DNA from 4 places in the Microbacterium sp. ZXT2-5 genome. Region 2 is predicted to be linked to each of the others. Evidence: predicted binding sites of a transcription regulator. Region 2 holds the regulator's gene; each other region holds the start of a gene.

What was found. Region 2 encodes LexA, which represses DNA repair genes until DNA is damaged. Its sites were predicted from a motif close to TCGAACANNTGTTCGA; they were not measured.
Region 1: ACZBH1_RS08610 (HNH endonuclease signature motif containing protein) is a predicted target of LexA. The motif match lies at 3,716-3,731, and genes of this name have one in related genera.
Region 3: imuA' (DnaE2-dependent mutagenesis accessory factor ImuA') is a predicted target of LexA. The motif match lies at 2,273-2,288, and genes of this name have one in related genera.
Region 4: ACZBH1_RS05475 (intein-containing Rv2578c family radical SAM protein) is a predicted target of LexA. The motif match lies at 4,351-4,366, and genes of this name have one in related genera.

Annotation. Positions count from the first base shown of each region.
Region 1 covers NZ_JBUZWD010000001.1:1,962,256-1,969,432, forward strand. Annotated here, with positions in the region: gene pulA (pullulanase-type alpha-1,6-glucosidase) at 1-3,588, shown strand, start outside; gene ACZBH1_RS08610 (HNH endonuclease signature motif containing protein) at 3,774-5,216, shown strand; gene ACZBH1_RS08615 (hypothetical protein) at 5,195-5,347, opposite strand; gene ACZBH1_RS08620 (hypothetical protein) at 5,445-5,876, opposite strand; gene ACZBH1_RS08625 (hypothetical protein) at 6,040-6,219, opposite strand; gene ACZBH1_RS08630 (YciI family protein) at 6,429-6,785, shown strand; gene ACZBH1_RS08635 (choice-of-anchor I family protein) at 6,858-7,177, opposite strand, start outside.
Region 2 covers NZ_JBUZWD010000001.1:29,596-36,772, forward strand. Annotated here, with positions in the region: gene hisB (imidazoleglycerol-phosphate dehydratase HisB) at 1-82, opposite strand, end outside; gene ACZBH1_RS00155 (histidinol-phosphate transaminase) at 79-1,173, opposite strand; gene ACZBH1_RS00160 (LysM peptidoglycan-binding domain-containing protein) at 1,235-1,603, opposite strand; gene lexA (transcriptional repressor LexA) at 1,862-2,542, shown strand; gene ACZBH1_RS00170 (hypothetical protein) at 2,612-4,144, shown strand; gene metE (5-methyltetrahydropteroyltriglutamate--homocysteine S-methyltransferase) at 4,141-6,471, opposite strand; gene ACZBH1_RS00180 (methylenetetrahydrofolate reductase) at 6,566-7,177, opposite strand, start outside.
Region 3 covers NZ_JBUZWD010000001.1:2,727,898-2,735,074, reverse strand. Annotated here, with positions in the region: gene ACZBH1_RS12205 (DNA polymerase Y family protein) at 1-1,457, opposite strand, end outside; gene imuA' (DnaE2-dependent mutagenesis accessory factor ImuA') at 1,459-2,262, opposite strand; gene ppk2 (polyphosphate kinase 2) at 2,371-3,183, shown strand; gene ACZBH1_RS12190 (EamA family transporter) at 3,135-4,055, opposite strand; gene ACZBH1_RS12185 (MarR family winged helix-turn-helix transcriptional regulator) at 4,095-4,613, shown strand; gene ACZBH1_RS12180 (HNH endonuclease) at 4,632-5,129, opposite strand; gene ACZBH1_RS12175 (M23 family metallopeptidase) at 5,514-6,332, opposite strand; gene ACZBH1_RS12170 (iron-dependent transcriptional repressor DtxR) at 6,748-7,177, opposite strand, start outside.
Region 4 covers NZ_JBUZWD010000001.1:1,264,896-1,272,072, forward strand. Annotated here, with positions in the region: gene ACZBH1_RS05455 (ABC transporter ATP-binding protein) at 1-721, shown strand, start outside; gene ACZBH1_RS05460 (energy-coupling factor transporter transmembrane component T) at 718-1,569, shown strand; gene ACZBH1_RS05465 (acyl-CoA dehydrogenase family protein) at 1,648-2,811, opposite strand; gene ACZBH1_RS05470 (M15 family metallopeptidase) at 2,945-3,949, opposite strand; gene ACZBH1_RS05475 (intein-containing Rv2578c family radical SAM protein) at 4,375-6,558, shown strand; gene ACZBH1_RS05480 (SGNH/GDSL hydrolase family protein) at 6,573-7,177, opposite strand, start outside.

The DNA of each region.
Region 1 (7,177 bases), 1.9 Mb from region 2:
CCCGTCACGGCCCCCGAGGCGCCGCTCGCGGTCGCGGTCTCGGCACCGGCCCCCGGTGCGGGCGTCAGCGGCTCCACGCCGATCTCCGCCGACGTGGACGACGCGACCTGGACCGAGACGAGCTTCGCCTGGCGCGTGGTCGGCTCCGCCGAATGGCACGCGCTCGGCACCGCAGAGGATTCCGACCCGCGCGTCTTCCACACGGTGGAGGGGCTCGCGGACGGCACGCTCGTCGAGTACCGCGCCGTGACGACGGATGCCGCGGGCGGCCACGCCGCCGCGTCCACCTACGCCTCCGTGGGCGACCCGGTGACGCTGGAGGTCTCCGAGGAGCCGGAGTCGCCGATCTCGATGGTGACCGTCCCGGGCAGCCTCAATGACGAGATGGGGTGCGCCGGTGACTGGGCGCCCGCCTGCGAGGCCGCGAAGCTGACGCTGCGCGCCGACGGCATCTGGGCGGGCACGTTCGACCTTCCCGCCGGCGAATACGAGTACAAGGTCGCCATCGACGGCTCGTGGGCGATCAACTACGGCGCGAACGGCGTGCGCGACGGCTCGAACATCGCCATCGACCACCCCGGCGGTGAGATCACGTTCTACTTCGACCCGCGGTCGAACGTCGTCCAGTCGACGGCGGAGGGTCCGATCGTGACGGTGCCCGGCTCGTACCAGAGCGAAGCGGGGTGCGCCGGTGACTGGGCGCCCGACTGCCTCGCGAGCCTCATGGCCGACGGCGACAAGGACGGCGTCTACGAGCTCTCGGTCACGCTTCCGGCGGGCGCCTACGAGGCGAAGGTCGCCCACGGCATGAGCTGGAGCGAGAACTACGGCGTGGGCGGGGCGCCCGGCGGGTCGAACTACTCGTTCACCGCCGAGGAGGGATCACCCGTCGTCTTCCGGTACACCCTCGCGACGCACGTGCTCGACATCGGCGGCGAGGGCATCGCGGGCCTCGGTGAGGAGCGCGCGCACTGGATCGACGAGCGCACCATCGCCTGGCCGGCCGACCTCGGGGCCGACGTCGCGGCGACCTGGCAGCTGCACGCATCCCTGGACGCGACTCTCGCGCTGGAGGAGGGCGCGGTGGTCGGGGGCGCCGCGATCGACCTGACCCGCATCGACGGCGGCCTCACCGACGAGCAGGAGGAGCGGTTCCCGGCGCTGGTGGGCTTCATTGCGCTGGAGGTGGCCGACGGGACGGATGCCGCAGCCCTGCTCCGCGGGCAGCTGATGGTGTCGCAGCGCGACGCCGACGGCGCGATCCGCGCCTTCACCGGCGTGCAGATCCCCGGCGTCCTCGACGACCTCTACGCGGACGTCGTCGCCGACGTGGAGCTCGGTGTGTCGTTCGACGGCAAGAAGCCGACGTTCCGCCTGTGGGCGCCGACCGCGCAGGCCGCGACGCTGCTGACGCGGGACGCCGGCGCCGACGGCGACGCCGCACGTCACGAGGCGACGTGGGACGAGGCATCCGGAATCTGGACCGTCGAGGGCGGGAAGAAGCTCAAGGGCGACGAGTACCTGTGGGAGGTCGTCGTCTACGCGCCGACCACCGGGGCGATCGAGACCAACCAGGTCACCGACCCGTACTCCCTCGCGCTCACCCTGAACTCCGAGCGCTCCGTCGCCGTCGACCTCGATGACAAGTCGTGGCGGCCCAAGGCGTGGGAGAAGACCGAGGCTCCCGTCGTGGATCGCCCCGTCGACCGCGCGATCTACGAGCTGCACGTGCGCGACTTCTCGATCACCGATGAGTCGGTGCCCGAGGCCGAGCGCGGGACGTACACGGCGTTCACGCGCGACAGCGCGGGGACCGCGCAGCTGCGCGAGCTCGCGGACGCCGGCATCAACACCGTGCACCTGCTGCCCACGTTCGACATCGCGACCATCGAGGAGGACCGGTCGAAGCAGGCGGTGCCCGCCTGCGACCTGGCCTCGTTCGCGCCGGACGGCACGGAGCAGCAGGCGTGCATCGAGGCGGTCGTCGACGCCGACGGCTTCAACTGGGGCTACGACCCGTACCACTACACGGTGCCCGAGGGCTCCTACGCCACCGATCCAGAGGGCGGTGCGCGCGTCGCCGAGTTCCGTTCGATGGTCGGCGCCCTCCACGGGATGGGTCTGCAGGTCGTGCTCGACCAGGTCTTCAACCACACCGCGCAGTCGGGCCAGGAGGCCAAGTCCGTCCTCGACCAGGTCGTGCCCGGCTACTACCACCGTCTCAACCCGGCCGGCGGCGTCGAGACCTCGACGTGCTGCCAGAACGTGGCGACCGAGCACGAGGTCGCGCAGAAGCTCATGGTCGACTCGGTCGTGACGTGGGCGCGTGACTACAAGGTCGACGGCTTCCGCTTCGACCTCATGGGCCACCACTCGAAGGCGAACATGCTCGCCATCCGCGATGCGCTCGACGAGCTGACGCTCGAGCATGACGGCGTCGACGGCGAGGCGATCTACCTGTACGGCGAGGGCTGGAACTTCGGCGAGGTCGCGAACAACGCCCTGTTCGAGCAGGCCACCCAGGGTCAGCTCGGCGGCACCGGCATCGGCACGTTCTCCGACCGGCTGCGCGACGCCGTCCACGGCGGCAGCCCGGTCGACGGCGGCTCGAAGTTCTACCAGGGCTTCGGCACGGGTCTGGCCACCGACCCGAACGGCAGCGACCGGTCGGCGCCGGGCGACCCCTTCGCCGACCTCGCGCACAAGACCGACCTGGTGAAGCTGGGACTCGCGGGCAACCTGCGCGACTTCTCGTTCACCGCCTCCGACGGCACCGTGAAGGCCGGAGACGAGCTGGACTACAACGGCTCGCCCGCCGGGTACGCCGACCAGCCCGACGAGGTCATCACCTACGTCGACGCGCACGACAACGAGACGCTGTACGACCTCGGCGTGCTGAAGCTGCCGGCCGACACCCCGATGGCGGACCGCGTGCGCATGAACACCCTGTCGCTCGCGACCACCGCCTACTCCCAGACCCCGTCGTTCTGGCACGCCGGCACGGAGCTCCTCCGCTCGAAGTCGCTCGACCGCAACAGCTACAACTCGGGCGACTGGTTCAATCGCATCGACTGGACCGGCCAGGAGTCCACGTTCGGCTCGGGCCTGCCCCGCGAGGGCGACAACGGGAGCCACTGGGACGACCTCGCGCCGCTCCTGGCAGACCCCGCGAACAAGCCGGGTGCGTCCGACATCGCCGCGGCCGAGGCATCCGCCCTCGATCTGCTCCGCGTGCGCGAGCAGGTGGGTCTGCTGCGTCTCGGGTCCGCCGGCCTGATCGAGCAGAAGGTCTCGTTCCCGAACAGCGGGACGGATGCCGCTCCCGGCGTCATCGTCATGCTCATCGACGATCTGGTGGGCGCCGACGTCGATCCCGCGCTGAAGGGTGCGCTCGTGGTGTTCAACGCGGGCACCGAGACCACGACGCAGACCATCTCGGAGCTCGAGGGTCGGCCGTTCTCGCTGGCGCCGGCGCTCGCCCAGGGTGCCGACCCCGTCGTGAAGACGACCACGTGGGACGCCGCCAGCGGCACGGTCACCGTCCCGGCCCGCACGGCGGTGGTGCTCGTCGAGACCCAGCGGCGCTGACTCACCGGCGCTCGCCCGTCACGTGGCGGGCGAGCGCCGGGAGCTCGTCCGCTGGGGGGGGGGGGGGGGGGCAGCGCCTCCTCCACAGGGCGCCGGATCGCGTGCTCCAGACGGGTTATCCACTGGTTCGAAAAAGCTTTTGATCTGGGCGTTTCGATGTCGGAACCCCTGGCCACAATGGGGGTATGACGCAGTTCGCCGCAGCCCTCGCCGACCTCGCCGACGCGCTCGCCGGCGTGGTCGCCGCGGCGTTCGCCGATGACGGGTTGCGTGCCTGTGACGACGGCGAGGTGCTGTCGGCGCTCGCGGGCGCGGCTCGGGTGCACCGCGGCGTCGAGGCCGTCATGGTCGAGGCCGTGGCGCAGCTGCAGGCGCGCGACGACCTTCGGCCCCACCCCGACCGGGCGACGACGCGGTACGGGTGCCGCAACCTCAGCGAGCTCGTACAGCGGGCCACGCGCCTGTCGGGGCGCAGCGCGGCCGATCTCGCCGCCGCGGCCGGCGTGGTGCAGCGCAGCACCGCGCCGTCGACGGGAGAGCTGCTGCCTGCGACGTTCCCGTGCATGCGCGACGCGCTCGCGGCGGGGCAGGTGGGCGTCGATGCGGTCGTCGCGGTGGCCTCGGCATTCCGTCGCGTCGGCGTGGGTCGGGTCGAGATGCTCGCCGCCGACGAAGAGCTCGCGGCCGCGGCAGCCGGTGCGGGGCCGGATGCCGCAGGCCCGGCCTCGGCCGACGAGCTGCGCGCGCTCGCACAGGTGTGGGCGGCCTACCTCGATCCCGATGGCGCTGAGCCCGTCGAGGCGAGGGCGCTGCGCAAGCGGGGACTCACGGTGGGGCGACGCGACGGTGACGGGCTGGTCCCGGTGCGCGGCAATCTCCTGCCCGAAGTCGCCGCGCAGCTGCGACTCGGGTTCGACAGCGTGCTGAACCCTCGTGTGGACGCCGCGCCCGCGATGGGCGGCCCGTGCTTCACTGACGCCGACGCCGACAGTGACCACGACTGCGGCGCGCCGTCCGAGGATGCCGCCGATTCGCGCACCCGCAAGCAGAAGCAGCACGATGCGCTGGCCGTGCTGCTGGCGGCAGCGGTGGCATCCGGTGAACTGCCCATGCTCGGTGGCGCCGCACCGACACTGGTCGTGGCCGTGCGCGAACAAGACCTCGCGTCGGGGCGCGGGTACGCGCACCTCCCCGGCGGCGACGAGCCGGTCTCGATCGCGGCGGCCCGGCACATCGCCTGCGCGGGTGCGGTGCAGCGGGTCGTGCTCGGCGCGGCCGGTCGGATCGTGTCGATGCGGACGCTCGACCGCGTGTTCAACCATCACCAGCGCCGGGCCATCACCCTGCGTGACGGCGGATGCCTCATCCCCGGGTGTCAGGTGCCGCCGCAGTGGTGCGAAGTGCATCACGTCGAGGAGCATTCGCGGGGTGGGTCGACGCACACCGACAACGGGGTCCTGCTGTGCTGGTTCCACCATCGCACCATCGACTCCGGCGGGTGGCAGGTGGCGATGGTCGAGGGGGTGCCGTACGTGAAGGGCCCGTACTGGTGGGATGCCGAGGTGAAGTGGCGGCCGGCCACGAAGTCCCCGACCAGACAGCGAGATCAGATCGCGCTGCGCATCTGACCACGTCGCTGTCGGCAGTGATCGGATGCGGCCAAACGCGGCGCGATCGGCGCGATCGGCGCGACCGGCGCGACCGGCGCGATCGGCGCGATCGGCGCGATCGGCGCGATCGGCGCGAACACCGCGAACACCGCGAACGCCGTGAGTGCCGCGATGTCGGGGGCCGGTGCGTGCCGCGATGTCGGGGCCGGTGCGTGATGTCCGACGGGCATGAGGGGGTCCGGACCGTTACGAGCCGGGCAGTTCGAGCTCGTACACCTCGTCGTAGTCCTGGTACGTCACCGTGACCGTGACGGGCCGGTCGATCACCGCGGGCGGCAGCCTGAACACGTGCGTCGTCGGTCCCATGTCCGCGGTGCAGGGGTTGTTCGGCGACGGCCCGAACTCGACCTCCACCTCGCCGCTGCCCCGCACCTGCGGTGCCGACGGGACCGGCGGACAGCTGCCGCTGCCCATCGTGATGATCGCGAACTCGTCGTCGTCGATCCAGCCTGCGGAGGGCTCGCCGCTGAGGGGGTCGGGCATCGGGCCCTCCCAGTCGTCGGGGATCCCACGAATCGTCTGGTCGGCGCCCGAGCCGGAGCACCCGGTCAGCGCGAGCAGTGCGAGCACGACGGCCGCGATCGGTGGCGCGGCGGCCCGCCGACCCGGCCGCGTCACAGGCTCAGCCGCACCAGCAGCGTCTCGCCGGCGCTGGAGATGATGTGCAGCTGCCACGGCGGTCATAGCCGCGAGCCTAGAGGTCGGCCGCGGTCGCCGTCACGCTTCCGCGAGTCCAAGCGCCGCACCTGACCGCCGTCGCGCCTGCCCCGGCCGCTCGCTGTCAGAGCGCGTCCACGACGGCTCCGCCGAACACCGCCACGGCCGCGAGCGCCACACCGGCGACGCCCAGCGCGGCGATGGCGAAGACCAGGATGTTCCCGCCGATCGTGAGGAGCAGGGCCGCGCCGCGCGAGAGCTCACGGCGACGGGGAACCGGGATCGACGAGGTGGTGAAGGCCATGATCCGACGCTACGGACGTGCACACGCCGGCGCGTCCACCCACGGTCGCATCGTCCTCCGCCGGAGGGATGATCCCGGATGCCTCGCGCTCTGCGGCCAGCGCGGCGCAACGGAAGAAGGCTCTGCGACGAAGTGTCGACCTCGGCCGATCCCGGACGACGCCCGGAGTGAGGTTGGCATCGGCCCGCCCGCAACGGAAGGATCACACCATGAAGTACATGATGTTCGTCGTCTCCTCGCTCGAGCCCGACACCGAGCCCGACCAGTCCGACGTGGACCTGTGGGTCGACCCGCTCGACGCCAGCGGCAAGCGGATCATCGGCGAGGTGCTGGCCCCGGTGTCCGACTCCACCGTGGTCAAGGTGCGCGGCGGCAAGGTGCTCACCGCGCGCGGGCCCTTCGCCGAGACGACCGAGGTGATCCTCGGCTTCGACATCCTCGAGGTCGACGACCTCGACGAGGCGATCGAGATCGCGTCGAAGCACCCGATGGCCCGCAACGGCCAGATCGAGCTGCGCCCGTTCATGCAGTGGCCCGACGGGGACAGCGCCGCTGCGGGCGACTGACACCCGGCATCCGAGAGCAAGGAAGGGTGGGCCCCGCGGGACGGGGGCCCACCCTTCCGGCCGCTCGGCGCGTCAGCCGCGCAGCGACGCGATCTCGAACAGCGTCGTCGTGCCCGACACCTCATTGCCGACGGCGATGAGCGGCGTCCCGGTCGCCGACGCGGCAGCCGGGATGAACGCGATGCCCTCGGGACCGAGGTCGCCGGCGGCGGCGAGGTCGCCGCCGTCCTCGACCGACACCGAGAAGTCGCGGTTGTTGACATAGGTGACGAAGTGGGATGCCGCGGGCTCGGTCACATCGAACACCGCGATGCCGCCGATCCGCTCGAAGCCGATGAACGCGTACGTGCGACCGTCGACCTCACCGAGCGCGACCCCCTCCGGCTCCGGAC
Region 2 (7,177 bases):
TGCCGTCGAGATCGAGCTCGAGCTCGACCGTGGACTCGCTCGTGGCCCGCCGCAGCGAGGCGGTGCGGGATGCGGCGCTCATGACGTCGATCCTACCGAGGCCAGTGCGTCCAGGAACGCGGTCGTCTCCTCCTCGGTCCCGGCGGTGACGCGGAGGTGATTCGGGATGCCGACATCGCGGATGAGCACGCCCTCGTCGTACAGCGCGCTCCAGGTCGCGCCCGGATCGGGCACCCCGCCGAACAGCACGAAGTTCGTCCACGACTCGTGCGGCGTGTAGCCGAGGGCCTCGACGGTCGCCGAGATGCGGTCGCGCTGCCCCACGATCTCATCCACCATGCGCAGCATCGTCGGGGCGTGACGCAGGGCCGCCGTGGCCGCCGCCTGCGTCAAGGCGCTGAGGTGGTACGGGAGCCGCACCAGCCGGAGCGCGTCGATCAGCGCCGGGTCGGCCGCGAGATACCCCACGCGGGCACCCGCGAAGGCGAACGCCTTGCTCATCGTGCGCGACACCACGAGCCGCTCGCGACCGGGCAGCAGCGTCAGCGCCGAGCGCTCGTCGTGGGGCGCGAACTCGAAGTACGCCTCGTCCACGATGACGATGCCGTCGGTCGCGTCGTAGACCGCCTCGACGACGTCGAGGCCCAGGGGCGTGCCCGTGGGGTTGTTCGGCGAGCACAGGAAGACGACAGCCGGCGACACGTGGGCGACCTGCGCGGCCGCGTCCGCAGCCTCGATCGAGTAGTCGGAGGACCGCGTCCCGGCGATCCAATCCGCCCCGGTCCCCCGCGTCAGGAGCGGGTACATGGAGTAGGTGGGCCCGAAGCCGAACGCCGTACGGCCGGGTCCGGCGAAGGCCTGGAGGATGTGCTGGAGCACTTCGTTGGACCCGTTCGCGGCCCAGATCTGCTCGCGGGTGAGCCCGTGTCCGAGGTAGTCGGCGAAGCCCTCGCGCAGGGCGGTGAACTCGCGGTCGGGATACCGGTTCACATCGCGCAGGGCGAGGGCGATGGAGTCGAGGATGTCGTCCGCGACCTCCTGCGGAACCGGATGCGTGTTCTCGTTGACGTTCAGGGCGACGGGAAGCGGTGCCTGCGGAGCGCCGTAGGGCGTCTGCCCGCGGAGATCGGCGCGTAAAGGGAGGTCTTCGAGACGTGCACTCACCCCTCCCATGGTAGAGCCGCGCGACACGCTCCCGCCTCGGATGACGTCGGCGGCGCGGTTCGGCCGGGCCCTACTCCGCCGAGCCGTACTCCGCCGGGATCGCCAGGCTCTGCCCGGCCTGGACGGTGACGCCGTCGAGTGCGTTCAGGCGGACGATGGCGTCGACCACGTCGCGGGGGTCGTGCCCGGGCGCGACGTCCTCCGCGATCGTCCACAGCGAGTCGCCGTGCGACACGGTGACGGTGCTGAACGACCCCGCCGGCGCACCGGCGTCGCGGGTGGCGAGAGCCGCCCCGCCGCCGATGACCGCGGCGCTGAGCGCGATCACCGCGGGCATCGCCGCCAGCGTGGCCAGGACGCGGCGGCCCCGCACCGTGAGTCGCAGACGCGTCGCACGCGCCGGCGAGGGAACGGACGTCGTGTAAGCGATCGCGGTCATGGTGTCTCCTCGTGATGGGGAGAGATTCGCATTCCCCGCTCGGCCGGGAGCGGGGAGTGCGAACCTCTCTTCCGAAGCTATCTTCGACTCTCGACGGTGTCAAGACTCGGCCCGAGTGCCGAATGATCGAACGCGACACGCGGACGGGTTGTTCCCCGTACCCCCGGTATGCGGATACGGTTTCGATACGAGAACCCCACCACGGGCCTCCGACATTCGAAGAAACAGCGCTCGCGGGCGCAGGACGGGAGCCGGAAGATGAGCGACGCGGCCGGGCGCGACAAGCCCCAGACTCGTCGGCGCAAGAGCCTCAGCGACAAGCAGCTCGCGATCCTCGAGGTGATCCAGCGCTCCATCGCGCGCCACGGGTACCCGCCGAGCATGCGCGAGATCGGCGACGCCGTCGGCCTGAAGTCGCTGTCGAGCGTGACCCACCAGCTCAACCAGCTCGAGCTCAGCGGCTACCTCCGCCGCGACGCCGGCAAGACGCGGGCGATGGAGGTGCTCATCGACCTCCCCGGGTCGGCGACCGAGAGCCCGGCCGACGCCGCGCCCTCGCTGGGCGACGCCGCCCTGGTGCCCCTCGTCGGGCGGATCGCCGCCGGCGTGCCCATCACCGCCGAGCAGCAGGTGGAGGAGATCTTCCCGCTGCCCCGCCAGCTCGTCGGCAAGGGGGACCTCTTCATGCTCAAGGTCTCGGGCGAGTCGATGATCGACGCCGCGATCTGCGACGGCGACTGGGTCGTCGTGCGCGCGCAGGCCACCGCCGACAACGGCGAGATCGTCGCGGCGATGCTCGACGGCGAGGCCACGGTCAAGACCTTCCGGCAGCGCGACGGCCACACATGGCTGCTCCCCCGCAACTCCGCGTTCGAGCCGATCCTGGGCGACGAGGCGACGGTGCTGGGCAAGGTCGTGGCGGTGCTGCGCGCGGTCTGAGCGGCTTTCACCCGAAACGCGTGACGAAGGTCCTGGCGGGGCAGCGGCGCGGCGCGCTATAAGGGGGGGATGACCGACACGACCGGCATCGCCGACGCCGCCGACCTCCGCGCGCGCCTCGAGGCGCTCGAGGCGGAGAACGCCCGACTCCGCGGTGATTCCGCGCAGGGCGCCAGGACGTCGACCGAGCCGCCCGGCAGCCGCTGGCGCGCCTTCTTCTCGGCGCTGTGCATCGTCATCGCCACGATTCTGGTGCCGGTGTCGATCGTCGCCGCGTGGGCACGCGTCGAGCTGGTCGACGAGACGCGCTTCGTCGAGACGTTCGCACCGCTGGCCGACGACCCGCAGGTTCAGGCGCTGGTCGTGCAGGAGGTCACCGCGGCGATCGACGAGTCGCTGAACCTCGAGACGGTCGTGAACGATCTCTTCGACGGCATCCAGCAGCTCGATCTGCCGCCGCGCGCCCTCGCCGCCCTCGATCTGCTGCGCTCCCCCGCCGCGCAGGGCGTGCAGAACCTCGTCGACACGACCGTCACGCGCCTCGTGCAGTCGGAGGCCTTCGCCGACGTGTGGGAGACGGCTCTGCGAGCCAGTCACCGCTCGCTGCAGGCCGTCGCGGCGGGAGGTACGGCCGGCGGCGCCGTGGTGATCACCGGCGAGGGGGAGATCGGCATCCAGCTGGGCCCGATCATCGCGGAGGTGAAGGACCGCCTCGTCGACCGCGGCATCGGGATCGCCGAGCAGATCCCCGAGATCGACAGGACGATCGTGGTGGCCCAGAGCGACGCCCTCACGGTCGTCGGCACGGTCTACAACCTCGCGGTGGCCGCGGGGTGGTGGACGCCGCTGCTGGCCCTCGTCCTCTTCGTCGCGGGGATCGCCATCGCCCGGCGGCGCTCCACGGCGGTCCTGGGAACAGGCGTCGGCATCGCGGTCGGCGCGGCCGCGCTCGCGATCGCCCTGGGCGCCGGCGGCGCCGTGCTCGCGCTGAGCGGACCGAACCTCGGCGTGCCGGCCGGCGCGCTCGCCTCGATGTACGAGCAGATCACCGGCGCCATGCGCGACACCGCGGTGGTGCTGACGCTCCTCGGCGTGGTGATCGCGGTGATCGCGTGGATGTCGGGGCGCTGGCGCGGCGCTCAGGCGGCACGCCACGGGGTCGCGTCGATGAACGCCGGGATCCGGACCGCCGCCCTCCGGCGGGGCGTGGACACCGGCCGAGTCGGCTCGTGGCTCTTCGCACAGCGCGTGCTCGTCCGGGTGGTCCTCGGCGTCCTCGCGGTGCTGTGGCTGATGCTCCTGCGGCCGTTGTCGGTCGGAGAAGTCTTCCTGGTCCTGATCGTCTGGCTCCTGGTGTGGTGGGTCACCGAACTGCTGCAGCGCCGGCCGGAGGACGCCGAGGCGGCGGCCGCGACCGACGTGGTCGCGGTGCCCCCCGCCGACGGCGCCGGGCCGGCGGGCGTCACCGACGGCGACACCCTCGTCCTCGACTCCGAGGCGGACACCCTCGTGATCGACGCGGATGCCGACACCGTGGTGGTGGAGACGCCGGATGCCGCGACCGGCGGGGCCGCGGCATCCGGGACCAAGAAGCGCCGCTAGGCCGGAACGCGCGTCCGCGCCGCCCGCGTCGCCTCGACGAGGTTCCGCAGCGACGTCACCGTCTCGCCGTACCCCCGCGTCTTGAGGCCGCAGTCCGGGTTCACCCACACGCGGCGCAGCGGGAGCTCGGCGACCGCGCGGTCGAGGAGCTCCGAGATCTCGTCGACGGACGGCACGCGCGGCGAGTGGATGTCGTACACGCCCGGCCCGATGCCGGCCGCGAAGCCCGACGACGCGATGTCGCCGATCACCTCGCCGCGGCTGCGGGCGGCCTCGATGGAGGTGACGTCGGCGTCCAGTGCCGCGATCGCATCGATCACGACGTCGAACTCCGAGTAGCACAGGTGCGTGTGCACCTGCGTCGCGGGTGCCGCGCCGGCTGTGGCGAGGCGGAAGGACGCCACCGACCACGCGAGGTACGCCGGCTGGTCGGCCACCGCCAGCGGGAGCAGCTCCCGCAGCGCCGGCTCGTCGACCTGGATCACGCGGATGCCAGCGTCCTCGAGGTCCGCGATCTCGTCGCGCAGCGCGAGGGCGACCTGGTTCGCGGTCTCGGAGAGCGGCTGGTCGTCGCGGACGAACGACCAGGCGAGGATCGTCACCGGCCCGGTCAGCATGCCCTTCATCGGCTTGTCGGTGAGCGACTGGGCGAACGTCGACCACGCCACCGTGATCGGCGCCGGACGCGACACGTCACCCCACAGGATCGACGGCCGGGTCGCGCGCGAGCCGTAGGACTGCACCCAGCCGTTCTCGGTGACGGCGAATCCGTCGAGGTGCTCGGCGAAGTACTGCACCATGTCGTTGCGCTCGGCTTCGCCGTGGACGAGGACGTCCAGCCCGAGATCCTCCTGCAGGGTCACGACGCGCGCGATCTCGTCGCGGAGGAACTGCTCGTACTCCGCGGCGTCCAGCTCGCCGCGGCCGTGCCGCGCACGCGCACGCCGGATCTCGTCGGTCTGCGGGAACGATCCGATCGTCGTCGTGGGCAGCAGCGGCAGGGCCAGCTGCGCGTCCTGGGCAGCGACGCGCGTGCCGTACGCGCCGCGGTCGAAGTCGGCATCGACCAGGCCGGCCGTGCGCGCCCGCACGGCACCGTCGCGCACGCCGGGCGAGGATCGCCGGGCGGCGAGGGCGACGGATGCCTCTGTCAGCGCGTTCTCGATCGCCGCGCGTCCCTCCGCCAGACCGGTCGCGAGCGTCACGACCTGCCCCACCTTCTGGTCGGCGAACGCGAGCCACGACGCCAGACGCGGATCGAGCGCGGACTCGTCGTCGACGTCGTGCGGCACGTGCTGCAGAGAGGTCGACGTGGCGGCGGCGACAGAGCCGGCGCCGAGCGCCGCGAGGTCCGACAGACGGCCCCACGCCGCCTCCAGGTCGCCGCGCCACACGTTGCGGCCGTCGATCACGCCGCCCACGAGCGTCTTGCCGGCGAGGCCGTCCACCGCGGCCGGGACGCCGCCGCGCGTGAGGTCGACCGCGATCGCCTCGATCGGCGCCGCGCCCAGCGCCGCCCACGCCGCATCGGACAACTGCGCGTACGGGGCGGCGACGAGGAGCGACGGGCGGCCTGTGGCGGCGCCGATCACCCCGTATGCCCTGGCGGCGGCATCCGCCAACTGCGCCGTGGTCGCCGGAAGGCTCTCGCTCACGAGGGCGGGCTCGTCCAGCTGGACCCACTCCGCGCCCGCTGCCCGCAGTCCCTCGAGCAGCTCGACGTATACCGGCAGCAGGTCGTCCAGGCGGCTGAGCGGGTCGAAGCCGGCGGGCGCGGCATCCGTCGCCTTCGAAAGGGCGAGCAGCGTGACGGGACCGACCAGCACCGGCCGGACGGTGAAGCCGTCGGCCCTGGCCTCCGCCACCTGGCGGGCGAAGCGGTCGCACGACATCGCGAACGCGGTCTCGGGGCCGATCTCGGGGACGAGGTAGTGGTAGTTGGTGTCGAACCACTTCGTCATCTCGAGCGGCGCATCGTCGCCCGCGCCGCGGGCGGCCGCGAAATAGGCGTCGAGGCCGATCCGGCCGTCGTCACCGCGCCGCGCGCCGAAGCGCTCGGGCAGCGCGCCGACCGCGACGGCGGCGTCGTGCACCTGGTCGTAGAACGAGAACGACTCCGGGATCGACGAGTCGTCGCGGCCGAGGCCGAGGGCGGCCAGACGCTCGCGCGTCGCGCGGCGCAGCTCGGCCGCGGCGCGCTCGAGCGTCTGGACGTCCGTGGCTCCGGACCAGTGCGCCTCCACGGCGCGCTTCAGCTCGCGGCGGCGGCCGATGCGCGGGTAGCCGAGGATGGTGCCTCTCGGGAACTGCGGGCGAGGGTCGGACATGTGCGTCTCTCTTTCCTTCTGGGTGTGCGGCAGGGGGTTTCCGGGGTCGCCGAAGACACCGTCGGGCTCTCCGACGGAGCGCGGCGCCCGCGTGTCAGTGGACGGGATCGGGCAGCCGTGACGCCGACGGGAGCGCCCCGGCCTCGCCCAGGACCTCGAGGACCGTGTCGTGGTTGTTGAACGCGTAGAGGTGGATGCCGGGGGCCCCGCCCTCGACGACCTCACGGGCCAGCTGCGCGGCGTGGGCGACGCCCACCGCACGCTGCCCCTCGGCGGTCGGCTCGACGTCGAGCGCGACGGCCAGCTCGGCGGGCAGCTGCTCCCCCGTGAGCTCGAGCACGCGCCGCAGCCGCGCGGGCGAGGTGATGGGCATGATCCCCGGCAGGATCGGGATCGTGACGCCGGCGTCGCGCGCGCGCTGCACGAACCCGAGATAGTCCTCGGCGTGGAAGATGAGCTGCGTGATGGCCAGGGTGGCACCGGCCGCCTGCTTGGCGAGGAGCGCGTCGATGTCGCTCGATGCGTGGCGGGCCCGCGGGTGCCCGTTCGGGAAGGCGGCGACCGCGATGTCGACCCGCGGTCTCTCCGCGACGCGGACGGCGCCCGGCACGCCGGGGACGGGCGCCTCGGTGTACGGGGCCCGCTCGGCCTGCACGCAGTCGATCAGCTGCACGAGCTGTGCGGCGGATTCCAGGTCGCCGAGGAA
Region 3 (7,177 bases), 2.7 Mb from region 2:
GCGAACACCGTCGACGGCAGCGGCTCGGGAAGGCTCCCCGGCCACGGCCGCGCGCGCTGCGCCGCGAGTCCGCCCCCGCCCTTCGCCTGCCGATCGCGCTCGTCGCGGTCGCCCCACGGGACGAGCACCTGTCGTTCCGCGAGCCACCTCCCGCCGCCGATCGCTGGGGTCACGACGCCGCGGTGCCCGAGCATCGCCTGCACCCGCGACAGCGCGTGGTGCACCCTCTCTTCGGGGCCGCCGCCGAACAGCGCGGGGGCATGGTGGGATGCCGCGTCGACCGCCTCCGGTGAGATCCGCACGAGCGTGACCCCGCTGCGGAGCCCGGCTGCCGGATCACCGGCGCCGACGTCCTCCGCGAGCTGCCAGCGCACACGGTCGACGACCGCCGCCGCGTCGAACGAGCCGGGATGAAGCCACACCCGTTCGCTGCGCTCCCCGCGATCCCCGACGAGCTCGACGCGCAGCTCGGTGCACACGAGGTCGACCGCGCCGAGCCCTGCGACGAAGTCGTCGGCGGTGACGCGCATCGCGAACGCGACCTGATCGGCGATCTCGAGGGGCGGCTCGAACGCGATCTCGCGCTCCAGCTCGGGCGGCGGCGTGCGGGGCTGCACGGGCCGGGAGTCGCGCCCGGCGGCGAGCGCATGGAACCGGACGCCCCGTTCACCGAACCGCTCGCGCACCCTGTCGGCCTCCATCGCGGCGAACCCGCCGAGGGTCTGCACGCCCAGCCGCGCGAGCAGACCCACCAGATCGGTCGCCGCCGTGACCTCCTCCGCCCGGCCCCCGAGCATCGCCGACGCGTCGAGCACCGAGATCGGCAGCGGTGCGAGGAAACCGGCCGCACCGCCGGCGGGCACGACGAAGACCGGGTCGTCGGCGCTCGTGCCGCCCCTGGCCGCCTGCTCCGCCGTGAACGGCCCGTCGGCGACGCCGGCCCGCACGTCGTCGAGCCCGGCTTCGCGCAGCACGCCGATCAGCACGCGGGCCGCCTCGATCTCACCGCCGTAGTAGCGCGCCGGGCCACGGATGCGCAGCGCGCACAGTCCCGGCCTCACCAGCTGCACACCCGGCGCGCTCTCCTCGATCAGCGACACGATCGACGCGAAGGCGCGGTGATCGCGCGCGGCATCCGCGTTCACCAGGACCAGTCCGGGACAGCGCGCCTGCGCATCGCGCCGCCGCATCCCCCGGCGCACCCCCTCCCCGCGCGCATCGACTGAGCACGCGACGATGAGATTGCGCTCCACCACGGCGATCGGATGCCGCCTCCCCTCGCCCCGGTGCGGACGGTCGTCGCCCGGGCGTTCGCCCGCCGCAGTCATCACCGCTTCGGGGGCACCGCCCGAGGAGCCCGGGCGCCCTGCGCCTGCGCCCGCCTCCCGTTCGAGCGCCGTCACAGGCCAATCGGGGAACCACAGCACGAGGCTCCGGACCGGTGTTCCGGGCGTCATGTCACCCCACCGCCCTCGCCTCGAGCGGATAGGACTCCGGTGCTGCGACCGCGTGCAGTCTCTCGACCGGACGCATGCGCTCGGGCGCGACGGAGACGTGCCCGGCGGCATCCGGAAGCAGGACACGCGTCCGGCGCGACCGCGGCCATCGTCGGCTCGACGAGGTCAGCGTGACCTCCCGGCCGGAGAGGTACCCGTGCCCCCGGCCCACGCCCTCCCATGCCGGCTCACCCACCTCGATCACGGCTTCGGCCTGCGGCCACGGCCCCTGCACGAGCAGCACGGCGCCGCGATCGCGCAGTCGCGCCGCGAGGCGCGCCACCTCGCCGTCGGCGGCACGCCCGGACGGCCGCACCGCGACCACCGGCAGCACTTCGGCGACGGTCGCGGTGACGGCGAGCCATCGCGCACCGGGATCGGGGATGAGGACGAGCCGCGACAGATCCACCCCCAGCCCCTCCGCCGCCTCGGCGCCGAGACGCGGCATGCCGATCACGCCGCACCACGACCCGGACTGCGACGGCTGGGCGAGCAGCGCCAGCAGTACCGACGTCGAGCGCGGCAGGCAGTAGGCGGATCCGGGCCGCAGTCCCCCGCCGGGCAGCAGCGAGGCGAGGGCGGGATGCACCGGCAGTACGGGGGCATCGAGGCGCCGGCCCTGCACTCGCTCGAGCTGGGCGCGCAGGCGTGCCACGGTGCCCGTCGATCCGCCAGGCGATGCGAGACCGGCGGGATCTGGCGCCGTCGGCTCGTGCTCGACGGGCTCGTGCACATGCTGTGCGGTGAGCTGCACGATCGCCCCCATTTCCACAGGCTAGAACAGATGTTCTAACTTCTCAACCGGTAGGGAACGAGAGTACCTCCTGCTTCCGACACTTTTGTTCGACCCCGCGCCGCCGTGTAGCCTCTGGCCATGAGCGAGCGACGGATCCCCAAGCCGGCCTACGAGCGGGAGCTGCGCCGACTTCAGGCCCAGCTCGTCGACATGCAGGCCTGGGTCCAGGCGACCGGCGCCCGCATCGTGGTGATCTTCGAAGGGCGCGATGCGGCGGGCAAGGGGTCGACGATCAAGCGCGTGTCGGAGTACCTGAACCCCCGCGTCACGCGCATCGTGGCCCTGCCCACCCCGACCGAGCGCGAGCGCACCCAGTGGTACTTCCAGCGATACGTCCCGCACCTTCCCGCCGCGGGCGAGATCGTGCTGATGGACCGATCCTGGTACAACCGGGCGGGCGTCGAGTACGTCATGGGCTACTGCACCAACGCCGAGTACCACCGGTTCCTCCACCAGGCGCCGATCTTCGAGCGGATGCTCGTCGAAGACGGCATCCTGCTGCTGAAGTACTGGTTCAGCGTCTCACCGGACGAGCAGGAGGCGCGCTTCCGGTCGCGGGCCGACGACCCGATGCGCCGCTGGAAGCTGAGCTCCAACGACGTGCTGTCGATCACGAAGTGGGAGGACTACTCCCGCGCGAAGGACAGCATGTTCGTGCACACCGACATCCCCGAGGCCCCCTGGCACGAGGTGCCCTCGGTCGACAAGCGTCGCAGCCGCATCAACATGATCTCCCACCTGCTCTCGCGGATCCCCTACGACGTCGTCGACCGCGAAGAGGTCGTGATCCCGCCGCGTCCGCCGTCGCGCGGCTACGAACGCCCGCCGAGGAACCTCGAGAACTACGTGCCCGACGTCGCGTCCAGGCTTCTCGGCACGCGCGACAGCTGACGGACGCCGCCCTCGGCGCGACGAGCCGGACGCGCTGCGCCCACCACGATCCCGGCGAGGACGAGCGCGATGCCGACCGCCTGAGGCACACCGAACGCCTCCCCGGCGACGATGACGCCGAGCACCACGCCGGTGACCGGATTGAGCAGCCCGATCACGCCGACGACCCCCGGTGACAGGCGCCGCAGTCCCGCGAACCACGCCGCGTACGCGAGCGCGGTGGCGACGAGCGCCAGGTAGGCGAACCCCAGGGCGGACGACACGGTCAGCACCGGCGGAGCGCCCTCGACCAGCACCGCGACCGGCATCAGCACGATGGCGCCTCCGACCAGCTGCCATGCCGCCATCGGCAGCGCAGGCACATCGGCGCCCCAGCGCGAGGTCAGCACGAACCCGAGCGAGGACGCCACCATCGCCCCCACCGAGGCGACGACGCCCCACGGATCCGCCCCCGCCGCATCGAAGCCCAGCATCACGCCCACCCCGACGAGCCCGACCCCGGCCCCCGCCACGGCCGCGAGCCGCGGCCTGCGTCGCAGCAGCACCCACGCGAACAGCAGCATGCACGCCGCGGATGCCGACATCAGCGTCGCGGCGAGACCCGACGTCAGGCGCTGGCCGGCGATGTAGACGAGCACGAAGAAGCCTCCGACATTGAGGGTTCCCAGCACGAGCGAGCGCCACCACCAGGATCCGCGCGGAAGCCGGCGGGCGATCAGCAGCACGATGATGCCGGCCGGAAGCGCCCGCAGCACCCCTCCCCACAGCGGCGCCTCGGCCGGGAGCAGGGCATGCGTGACCACGTACCCGCTCCCCCATGCGATCGGAGCGATCGCCGTGAGGGCGATCCATACCCACCGTTTATCTTCCATGGAAGACACTTTATCTTACTGGGAAGATAAAGTGGACCCATGGCCGAAGACCGTCTCCCCGACGACGCGCTCGACCGCGTCGCACAGATCCAACGCGAGTGGCGGCGCGAGCGGCCCGACCTCGATCCCTCCCCTCAGGGCGTCATCGGCCGGCTGCACCTGGTGGCCCTCGAGCTGACCGAGCGACTGGTCGACGTCTACGGCCGGTTCGGGCTCAGCGAGGGCGAGTTCGACGTGCTCGCCACGCTCCGCCGTGCCGGCACGCCGTACGAGCGGCCGGCGGGCGAGCTCGCCGACCACACGCTCGTCACCACGGGCGGGCTCACCAAGCGCGTCGACCGGCTGGAGGCACGGGGTCTGGTCGAGCGCCGGACCGAGGCATCCGACGCACGAAAGCGCCTCGTGCGACTCACGCCGGAGGGCCGCCGGCTCATCGATCAGGCGATCGCCGCCCACCTCGAGAACGAGCATCGCATCGTCGACGAGCTGGGGAGAGCGGATGCCGCGACGCTCGAGCGCATCCTCACGCGCTGGCTGCGCATCCTCGACGGGCCCTGAACCGTCTTCGAGGAGAAATCAGGCCGCGAGCGCCAGATACGGCTCCCACCGCGGGTCCGTACGCTCGGTGCCCCGAACGGTCCACTGCGCGCCGCGAGGCGGGCGCGGCGTGAAGCGGAGCTGCCAGTCCATCTCCTGCGGCGTGCGGTCGCCCTTGACGTTGTTGCAGCGCAGGCAGCACGCGACGAGGTTCTCCCACGAGTCCGCGCCGCTGCGCGAACGCGGCAGCACGTGGTCGATGGTCGACGCGGCCTTGCCGCAGTACGCGCAGCGGTGGTTGTCGCGACGGAGCACCCCGCGACGCGTGACCGGCACGTGCCGACCGCCCGGCACGCGCACGTAGCGGGTCAGGATGATGACCGCCGGGCGTTCGTACGCACGTCTGGTCCCCCACACCGGATCGGTCTCGGTGTGTTCCACCACGGTGGCCTTCTCGTTCATCACGAGCACCAGCGCCCGTTTGAACGACACGACAGCGAGCGGCTCATAGCCCGCGTTCAGCACCAGAGTGCGCATTGATCATCCTCTCGAATGGCCGGGACGGCTTCTCGGTATTCGACATGCGACGATCAAGGGCGCAGGGGCATGAAAAAAGGCGCTGTCTTATAGACAGCGCCTTGGAACCACGGCAATGCCGCGGCATCCGCTCGTGCAATGCCGAAGGACGAGGCGTCCGAGCGCATCCATGGTGCGGATGCGTGGTGTGCAGCCCATCGGCTCCCTCCGCTCTCTCAGCGTCGGGACTCAGGCTAACGCACTGGGCAGACACCGGGGCCGCAGCGGTGTGAACGACCCATGGCGTGTCGAAGAACGGATGCCTCCACCCGGCCGGGTGGAGGCATCCGTTGCGCTGTGATGCAGGAGCCGGTTCGACGTCCGCGACGGGCTCGGGGTTCGGGCTCAGCCGGCGTTGGACTGCAGCCACGCCCAGGGATCGACGACAGAGCCGTTGATGTGGACCTCGAAGTGCAGGTGGCAGGCGGTGGAGCTACCCGTGCTGCCGACGAACCCGATGAGCTGCCCGGCCGAGACGGTCTGACCGACCGAGACCTGCCGGCTGCCGTAGGTCATGTGGCCGTACAGCGTGTTGACGCGCTGACCGCCGATGACGTGGTCGATGGTGACGCCGACGCCGTAGCCGCCGTAGCTCTCCTGCGAGACCTTGACGACACCGGCCGCCGCCGCATAGAGGGGCGTGCCGCACGAGGCGAGGAGGTCGACACCCTGGTGGTACCCGGAGTCCCACAGGCCGCGGCCCTTGGTGAAGTTGAGGATCGGCCAACGCACCTCGCCGTTGCCCGGCGACGTCATGGCGATGTTGACCGGGGCTGAGCTCCGAGACGCGGCGGCGGCGGCAGCGGCGGCAGCAGCAGCGGCGGCTCGCGCGCGCTCGGCGGCGGCCTCTTCGGCCTTCTTCTTCTCGATCTCCTCCGCGGTCGTGGCCGCGTAGCTCTCGCGGGTCAGCTCCGACGCGTTGGCGTCGGACGCGGCGACGAACGTCTGGGCGTCGTCGACGGCCATCTGCTGGACCGTCACGGGCGCCTCATCGGTCTTCGCGGCACCCGCGGCGAAGGCCGGCAGAGCGACCGTGGCGACCAGTCCGCCGACCATGCTGAGGACCACGAGGCTCCGCAACGGCTTCGCCACGCGGCTCGGCCCCTTCTTCGGCGGCACGGCGCGTGCGACGCCACGGGGCGTCGAGCTCGAGGTCGCGGGCACGGTGGATCGGGGTCGCTGAGCGGGGGTCCGGCGATCGCGCGCGCGGCGGCTCAGGCGCGCCGCGTCGTTCTCGGGTCCGTTCGCGGGCGACTCGATATGTTCAGCCAAGCTTGTCCTCCGGCGCCTCCGCGCCCTGGGGCGCCTGGCTCGTCAGCACTCGATGTCGGGGCACGATGTGCGGGCTTCACCACATGTGGACGACGAGCCGGAGAGGCAATCCACGTGGGGTCCGGTCGGCGGGCTTCTCGCCTGTGGACTGTTCGAGGCTACCCGAAGGTCACGATTCTGTCACGCTGTGCGACTGGCAATTCTCTGGACGGCTCGTCGACGGATGCCTCGATCCCCGGCCGGGCGCGGCTTCACACGGCCACACAGGGCCCCACCGCCGGGGCCCTGGCGGGCGAGCGCTATCCGGTCAACGAGTCTCGTCGACGAGGAAGATGTGGGAGGCGACCTCGACGGGAAGCTCGAGGCCCTCGTCGCTGCCCTGCATCTGCACGAGCACGTAGCCCTCGCTATAGCGGTAGTCGCCGACGGCGCCGGGCACGACGCCCGCGCCCTTGAGCTGCTGCAGCAGCTCGGGGTCGACCTGGGCCGGCTCGGCGAGGCGGCGGACCGTTCCCGTGATCGGCTCGCCGGCGTCGTTCAGCCTGCGGACGAGCCCCACGACGCCCTGTTCGAACCCGCTCGTCGGCATGTCGCCGAGCTGGTCCAGCCCCGGGATCGGGTTGCCGTAGGGCGACTCGGTGGGGTGTCCGAGCAGCTCGACGAGGCGACGCTCGACCTGCTCGCTCATGACATGCTCCCAGCGGCATGCCTCTTCGTGCACGTACGCCCAGTCGAGG
Region 4 (7,177 bases), 1.2 Mb from region 2:
GTTCATCGCGCACACGGTCTTCGACGAGATCGCGCACGGCCTGCGGCTGCAGCGCCTGCCCGAGGAGGAGGTGCGGACGCGCACGACGGCTCTCCTGGATCGATTCGGGCTCGCCTCGAAGGCGGCGAGCCACCCGTTCCTGCTGTCGGGCGGCCAGAAGCGGCGGCTCTCGGTCGGCACGGCGCTCGTCGCCGGGGCCCCCGTGCTCGTGCTCGACGAGCCCACCTTCGGCCAGGACCGTGCACGGGCGGAGGAGCTGCTGTCGCTGCTGTCGGAGTTGAACGCCGAGGGCACCACGATCCTGGTGGTGACCCACGACATGCAGCTGGTCACCGACTACGCCGACCGCACCGTCGTGATGACCGGCGGCCGCGTGCTCGCCGAGGGCCCGACCGCCGAGGTGTTCGCCGACGACGCCTTCATCACCGGCGCAGGCCTGCGCCCGCCGCCGCTGCGGCGTGCGCTGCGGAACCTCGTGCGCCACCCCGAGCTCGCCCGCATCGCGCGTCTGGCCGATCTCCCCGGCGGCCGGGCGGCCCTCCCGCGCTCCGAGCCCGACGGGGCGCCCGCCCAGCTCCCGAACGGCGCCGCGTCGGCCGAGCTTCCGAACGACGCGTCGAGGTCGCGCAAGGTCGCCGATCCCGACCACTCCGCCGCGAATGATCACGAGCTCGGCCCGCACGCGGCACCCGCCCCGCACGCCGCGGGAGGTGCGCTGTGACCGACACCGGGCCCCTGACCGTGGCGACGGCGTCGCGCAGCGCGGTCGATCCGTACGCGCGGCGGGTCGAGGCATCCGCCGTCCGCTTCCTGTACGGCCTCAACCCGCTCGCCAAGCTCGCTGCACCACTGCCCGCCGCCGCGCTGCTGGTCTTCGTGCGGGATGCCGCGACCCCTGCGGCCTTCCTCGCGCTCGCGTACGCCGTGCTGCTGGTGGGCGTCTCGTTCACGCGGCGCCTGGCGGCGATCCTGTTCCTCGCGCTGCCGCTCGGTGCCCTGATCATCGGTTTCGGATTCGCGCTGTGGACGGACGCGTCGCGCGTCGACCAGTCCTGGGTGGTGTGGCAGGTGGGCGGCTGGACGATGTACGGCGGAGCCCTCGCCGTCGGCTTCGCCACCGGGCTCCGGCTGTCGGCCATCCTCGCGCTCACCCTGATCACCGGCCTGTCGACGACGGGTCCCGACCTCGTGCGCGCCACGGTGCAGCAGCTGCGGGTGCCGTACCGGATCGGCTACACCGCGCTCGCGGCGTTCCGGTTCCTGCCCCGTTTCGGGTACGAGCTCGACGTGATCCGCCAGGCGCATCGCGTGCGCGGTGCGCACGGCGGACGGGGGCCGTTCGTCGCGGTCGCGCGGTGGTTCGGCTACATCGTGCCGCTTCTGGCCGGAGCGATCCGCCACGCCGAGAGGGTCGCGCTCGCGATGGATGCCCGCGCCTTCGGGGCGCACCCCGACCGCACCGAGCGGTACACCGTGCCGTGGCGGGCGCGCGACACCGTCTTCACGCTGGCCTTCTGGGCGGTCTCCGCGGCTCTGCTCGCCGCCACCTTCCCGTGGGGTCTGGCCTGACCTCGAGCGGGCCTCCGCCCGGGAGCGACGGATGCCGGAGACCCGGCGCCTCCGCAGAGGGCCGGGTCGTGGCATCCGTCAGCGCTTGCCGACGATCTGGCGCGAGACGATGTCGCGCATGATCTCGTTCGTGCCGCCGTAGATGCGGTGCACGCGGGCATCGAGATAGGCGCGGGCGATCGGGTACTCGGTGATGTAGCCGTAGCCGCCGTGCAGCTGCACGCCGACATCGAGGAGCTCGGCCTCGCGGTCGGTCGTCCAGAACTTGACCTTCGCGGCCTCCTCGGCGGTGAGCTTCTCATCCCGGTAGAGCATCATCGCGCGGTCGACGTAGGCCCACATGACGTCGACGGTGGTGGCCATGTCGGCGAGCTTGAAGCGGGTGTTCTGGAAGTCGGCGATGCGCTCGCCGAACGCCTCACGGCTGAGCACGTAGTCGCGGGTCCACACGAACGCGGCCTCGCCCGCTGCCGCCGCCGCGACGCCGATCGACAGGCGCTCGAGCGGCAGGTTCATCATGAGCTGGATGAAGCCGAGGCCCTCCTTGCCGCCGATGAGGTTCTCTTCGGGAACGAAGACGTCGGTGAACGACAGCTCGGCGGTGTCCCAGCCGTGGAAGCCCATCTTCTCGAGCTTCTTGCCGTGGTCGAAGCCCGTCATGCCGTCCTCGAGGATCAGCAGGCTGAAGGCATCCGGCCGGTTGCCCTCACCCGTCTTGACGAAGGTGACCACCATGTCGGCGGTCTTGCCCGACGAGATGAAGGTCTTCGCACCGTTGACGATGTAGCCGCCCTCGACGCGCTTGGCGGTGGTCTTGATGCCGCGGAGGTCCGAGCCGGCGCCGGGCTCGGTCATCGCGAGGGCGCCGAGGATCTCGCCGGTCGCCATGCCCGGCAGCCACTTCTCCTTCTGCTCCTGCGTGCCCATGTGCACGATGTAGGGCACGGCCAGGTCGTCCTGGATGCCGAGGGCGCCGGCCAGCGAGCCGAGGCCCGCGCCGATCGTCTCTTCGAGCACGATCGAGCGGAAGCGGTAGTCCTGCAGCATGCCGGCGCCACCGAACTCCTCGGGCACCGACAGGCCGATGATCCCGGCCTCGCCCGCCGCCAGCATGGTGGCGCGGTCGATCTCGCCGTCGCGGTCCCACTGCCGGCGCTTCTCGTCCGAGGCGTAGCGCTTGATGAACTCCTTGACGACGTCGCGGAAGGCGTCGTGGTCCTCGTCGTAGATATCCCGCTCCATGGCAGGCGAACCTCTCTCTTCGTCGAGCCGGCGTCCCGTCGCGGCCCCGGTACCCCGATCCTACGCCGCGCCCGCGACATCCAGTCTCACCTGATGTGGAATCGAGTTCCTTCATCACGGATGCCGCGCCCGCTCACTGCGCGTAGTCCGGCGCGGGGGCGAGGGCGAAGAAGGCCTCCAGCGACGTCCACCCGCCGTCGTGGTACGCCTTGGCGAGTTCGGGCCCGATGTAGCGCAGGTGCCAGGGCTCCGGCAGGTACCCGGTCACCTCGGTCGCGCCCTCGACGTAGCGCACGATCCACCCGTGCTCCCACGCGTGCGCAGCGACCCACTGCCCCTGCGGCGTCGCGGCGAGGTCGTCGAGTGTGCCGCAGGCGCCGGCGCACGCGACGACGTCGGCCCCGAGGCCCAGCTGGTGCTCGCTGTACCCGGGCCGCGCACTGACCTGATCGGCACGGTCGCCACGCTCTGCGAAATGCCGCCCGTAGGTCTGCTGCTGCGTCTGGTACGAGCGGAACCCGCTCTCCAGGGCGATCTCGCCGACGCCAGCCGTGCGCGCCGCATTGACGAGCGAGGTGAGAGCGGATGCCGCCTCCGTGCGCAGGGCGCCTCCCTCGATGTTGCGCACGCCGTCGGGCAGCACCAGGCCGCCGGGGCGATAGTCGATCGGAGACGCGGGGCGCAGCTTGTCGACGACGGCCCAGATGCGCGACGAGTCGCCGAGGTCCACGCACGGCGCACGGCCGTCGACCACTGCCGAGCGGAACGCCTCGCCGCCGCCCGCGGCGACGATCGCCTGCTCGTCGGCGCCCGAGCGGAGCGCGGTGAGGAACTCGGGCAGAGCGCAGAGGTCTGCGGCCAGCGGCGACTGCTCCACGGCGGGCACGGGGAGCTGCTCGATCTCACGCGCCTCCAGCGTGGTGGTGAGCGCAGCCTCGACCTCTGCCGGCGGGGCGGGCGGCAGCATCGCGGCCGTCATCGCCGCCGAGCCGAGCAGCAGTGCCGCACCTGCGGCGAGGCCCGCCACCGCGGCGACGCGGCCCGTGAGCCGCCGGGGACGCGCGTGCCGGACCGGCTGCGCGTCCTCGCCGACGGCGAGGACCTCGGCGCCGCGGGCGGCCCGCCGCTCACTCGTCACCGGGCGGCTATGGCGCGCGACGCGCCCGCCCGGTCGCGCTCGCAGCGAGGGAACCGGATGCGTCGCTGCCGTGTCGGGCGCGGCCGCCGCAGGGGAGGTGGTGCGAGGCGCGGACGCGGGGGATGCGGTGTGAGGCGCGGACGCGGGGGAGGCCGTGCAGGCCGCGGCAGCGGGTGCAGGTGCGGCGGACGCGGCGTCCGGTGCGACCGCGGCGGACTCCTCCCGGGCGCGCCGCGCCGCCTCATCGCGCATCGCTCGGGCAGCGCGACGAGTCTCGGGAACGGCTCGGGGGGTGGCGAGCCGGCCAGGCTCCGTCACGCCTGCCATTCTGACCTGGACGGAGCATCGGCGCACGCTTTCCCGCGATGTTCGACACACCGCCCCGGTGTCTTGACGCGCTTTCGAATTTTTGTTCTCATGGGTGAATGCGTTGGCAGGGTCAGGAGCTGGGTGTGGCGGATGCCGCGGCCCTGCCCGGCCTCGAGCAGCTCAACGGCCTCGTGCGCTCGGTCACCACGCCCGAGTTCGCCGGCGTGACCTTCCACGAGGTGCTCTGCAAGTCGGCGCTCAACCATGTGCCGATGGCGTCCGCGATGCCGTTCGACTGGACCGTGAACCCGTACCGCGGATGCAGTCACTCGTGCGTGTACTGCCTGCATCCCGACACGCAGGTTCTGATGGCCGACGGACGCAGCAAGCGCATCGGTGACGTTCGCGCGGGTGACGAGGTCGTCGGCACCCGTCGGGAGGGCGCCTACCGCAGATATGTCCGCGCGACAGTCTCCGCACAGTGGGAGACGCGCAAGCGCGCGTATCGTGTGACGCTCGCCGACGGCACCCTGCTCGTGGCGAGCGGTGACCACCGCTTCCTCACCGAACGCGGCTGGAAGCACGTGCAGCCCGCACCGAAGGGGGCGCCGCAGCGACCGCACCTCACGACGAACAACAAGCTCCTGGGCTTCGGCCTCGGCGGCACCTCGTCCCCCGCGCTTCCGACGGACGCGTACCAGTCGGGCTATCTCTGCGGCCTGATCCGCGGTGACGCGATGATGCTCAGACGGTCGTACCCGCGAAGCAACGGGCGAGGGACCTATGTGGCACATGGATTCCGGCTCGCTCTGGCGGATTCTGAGGCGCTGGACCGCTCCCGCGGCTACCTCGAGGCGGCAGGCGTGCGGACGACCCTCCGCAGATTCTCGGCCGCGACGGCAGAACGCCGCGAGATGAACGCCATCTTCACTTCACGCGGGTCGGATGACGACGCGATCACAGAACTGATCGGATGGCCGCTTGACCCGTCGCCAGAGTGGTCTCGGGGGTTCCTTGCCGGCGTCTTCGACGCCGAGGGGAGCTGCAGCCGGGGAGTGCTGCGGATCATCAATCGCGACCCCCGGATCCTGTCTGCGATCTGCGGCGCCCTCGACGCGCACGGCTTCCCCCATGTGCAGGAGCCGCCCCGCGCGAATGGCGTGAGCGCCGTGCGGCTGCTCGGCGGGCTCCCCGCCCGGCGCCGGTTCTTCGAGCTCACCCAGCCCGCGATCACCCGCAAACTGTCCCTCATCGGCGACGCCGTCACGTCCGCCGCACCACTGCGGGTGGTCTCCATCGAAGACCTCGGCGAGACGATCGACATGGTCGACATCACGACATCGACGGGTGACTTCATCGCGAACGGGGTGATCAGCCACAACTGCTTCGCCCGGGGCACGCACGAGTACCTCGACCTCGACGCCGGGCGGGACTTCGACACGCAGGTCGTCGTGAAGATCAACGTCGCCGACGTGCTCGAGAAGGAACTGCGGCGGGGCAGCTGGCAGCGCCAGCCGGTGATGCTCGGCACCAACACCGACCCCTACCAGCGCGCCGAGGGCCGCTACCAGCTCATGCCGGGCATCGTGTCGGCGCTCGCCGAGTCGGGCACGCCGTTCTCGATCCTCACGAAGGGCACGCTGCTGCGGCGCGATCTGCCGATGCTGACGGATGCCGCGGCCCACGTGCCCGTCACGCTGGCCATGTCGATCGCGGTGTTCGACGACGAGCTGCAGCACCTGATCGAGCCGGGCACGCCGAGCGCCTCCGCCCGGCTGCAGACGGTCCGCGCGGCCGCCGACGCGGGCTTCCGCGTCACGGTGTTCCTGATGCCGATCATCCCGCACCTGACCGACTCGACAGCAGCGATCGACCACGCGCTGTCCCGCATCAAAGAGGCCGGCGCGATCCGGGTGGTCTACGGCGCGCTGCACCTCCGGCCGGGCGCGAAGCAGTGGTTCATGCAGTGGCTCGAGCAGCGGCATCCGGAACTCGTGCCGTCGTATCGAGGGATGTACCCCGGCGTGACCGCGAATGCGCCGAAGGCGTACCGTGCATGGCTGGCGCAGCGCGTGCGGCCGCTCCTGCGCGCGCACCGGCTCGACGGGCGCGCCGAGGAGGAGCACGGGCGCGGGGCGCCGGTGGCAGGACTCGCCGACCGCGCCGACGCACGCGCCGCTCCGATCGTCACGACCTCACGCGGGCGTGCCGCCCCCGCGAGCGCGAGGAACACGACGGCGAGGAGCGCGACGGCGAGGATCGCGACGCTCGGCGCCGAGGCATCCGGCCGGCTCTTCTGACGGCGAGCCCGCCCTCAGCCGGCCAGCGTCACGCGCACGGCCGCGGCGTACGCGACGTACCCCGCGCTGTTGGGGTGGAAGGCGTTCCTGCTGCTGAGCCACCGGAAGTCGTTGATCCACGGGGCGGTGCTGCCGATGCCGTGTCCGGCGAAGTCGTCCTCGACGTCGACGAAGCGGGCGCCGTTGGCGACGGTCACCTGCTCGATGACGTCGTTCAGGACGACGGTCTGGTCGTTCACCTCGTCCGCCCACGTGTACTTGGGGTTGACGCCCGAGGAGTTCTCCCAGAACAGCAGCGGGTACCCGGTCACCACGATGCGCGCAGTCGCGGCCTTGGTGCGGATCGCCCCGATCACGTTCGCGATGCTGGCCTTGAAGGCGTCCGAGGTCGCGATCGCGGACCCCGCGGCGATCTTCGAGGAGCAGGTCGAGGTGACCAGGACGAAGCAGTTCTGCATGACGTCGGCGAACCCGACGTCGTTGCCGCCGACGGTCACCGTGACGATGCTCGCGTCGGCGGGGATGCCGGCGACCTGCGTCAGCACCGCGGACGTGTTGGCGCCCGAGCAGGCGAGGAAGGCGACGAGCCGCTTGTCGGGATCGGCGTCGAGCAGCTTCG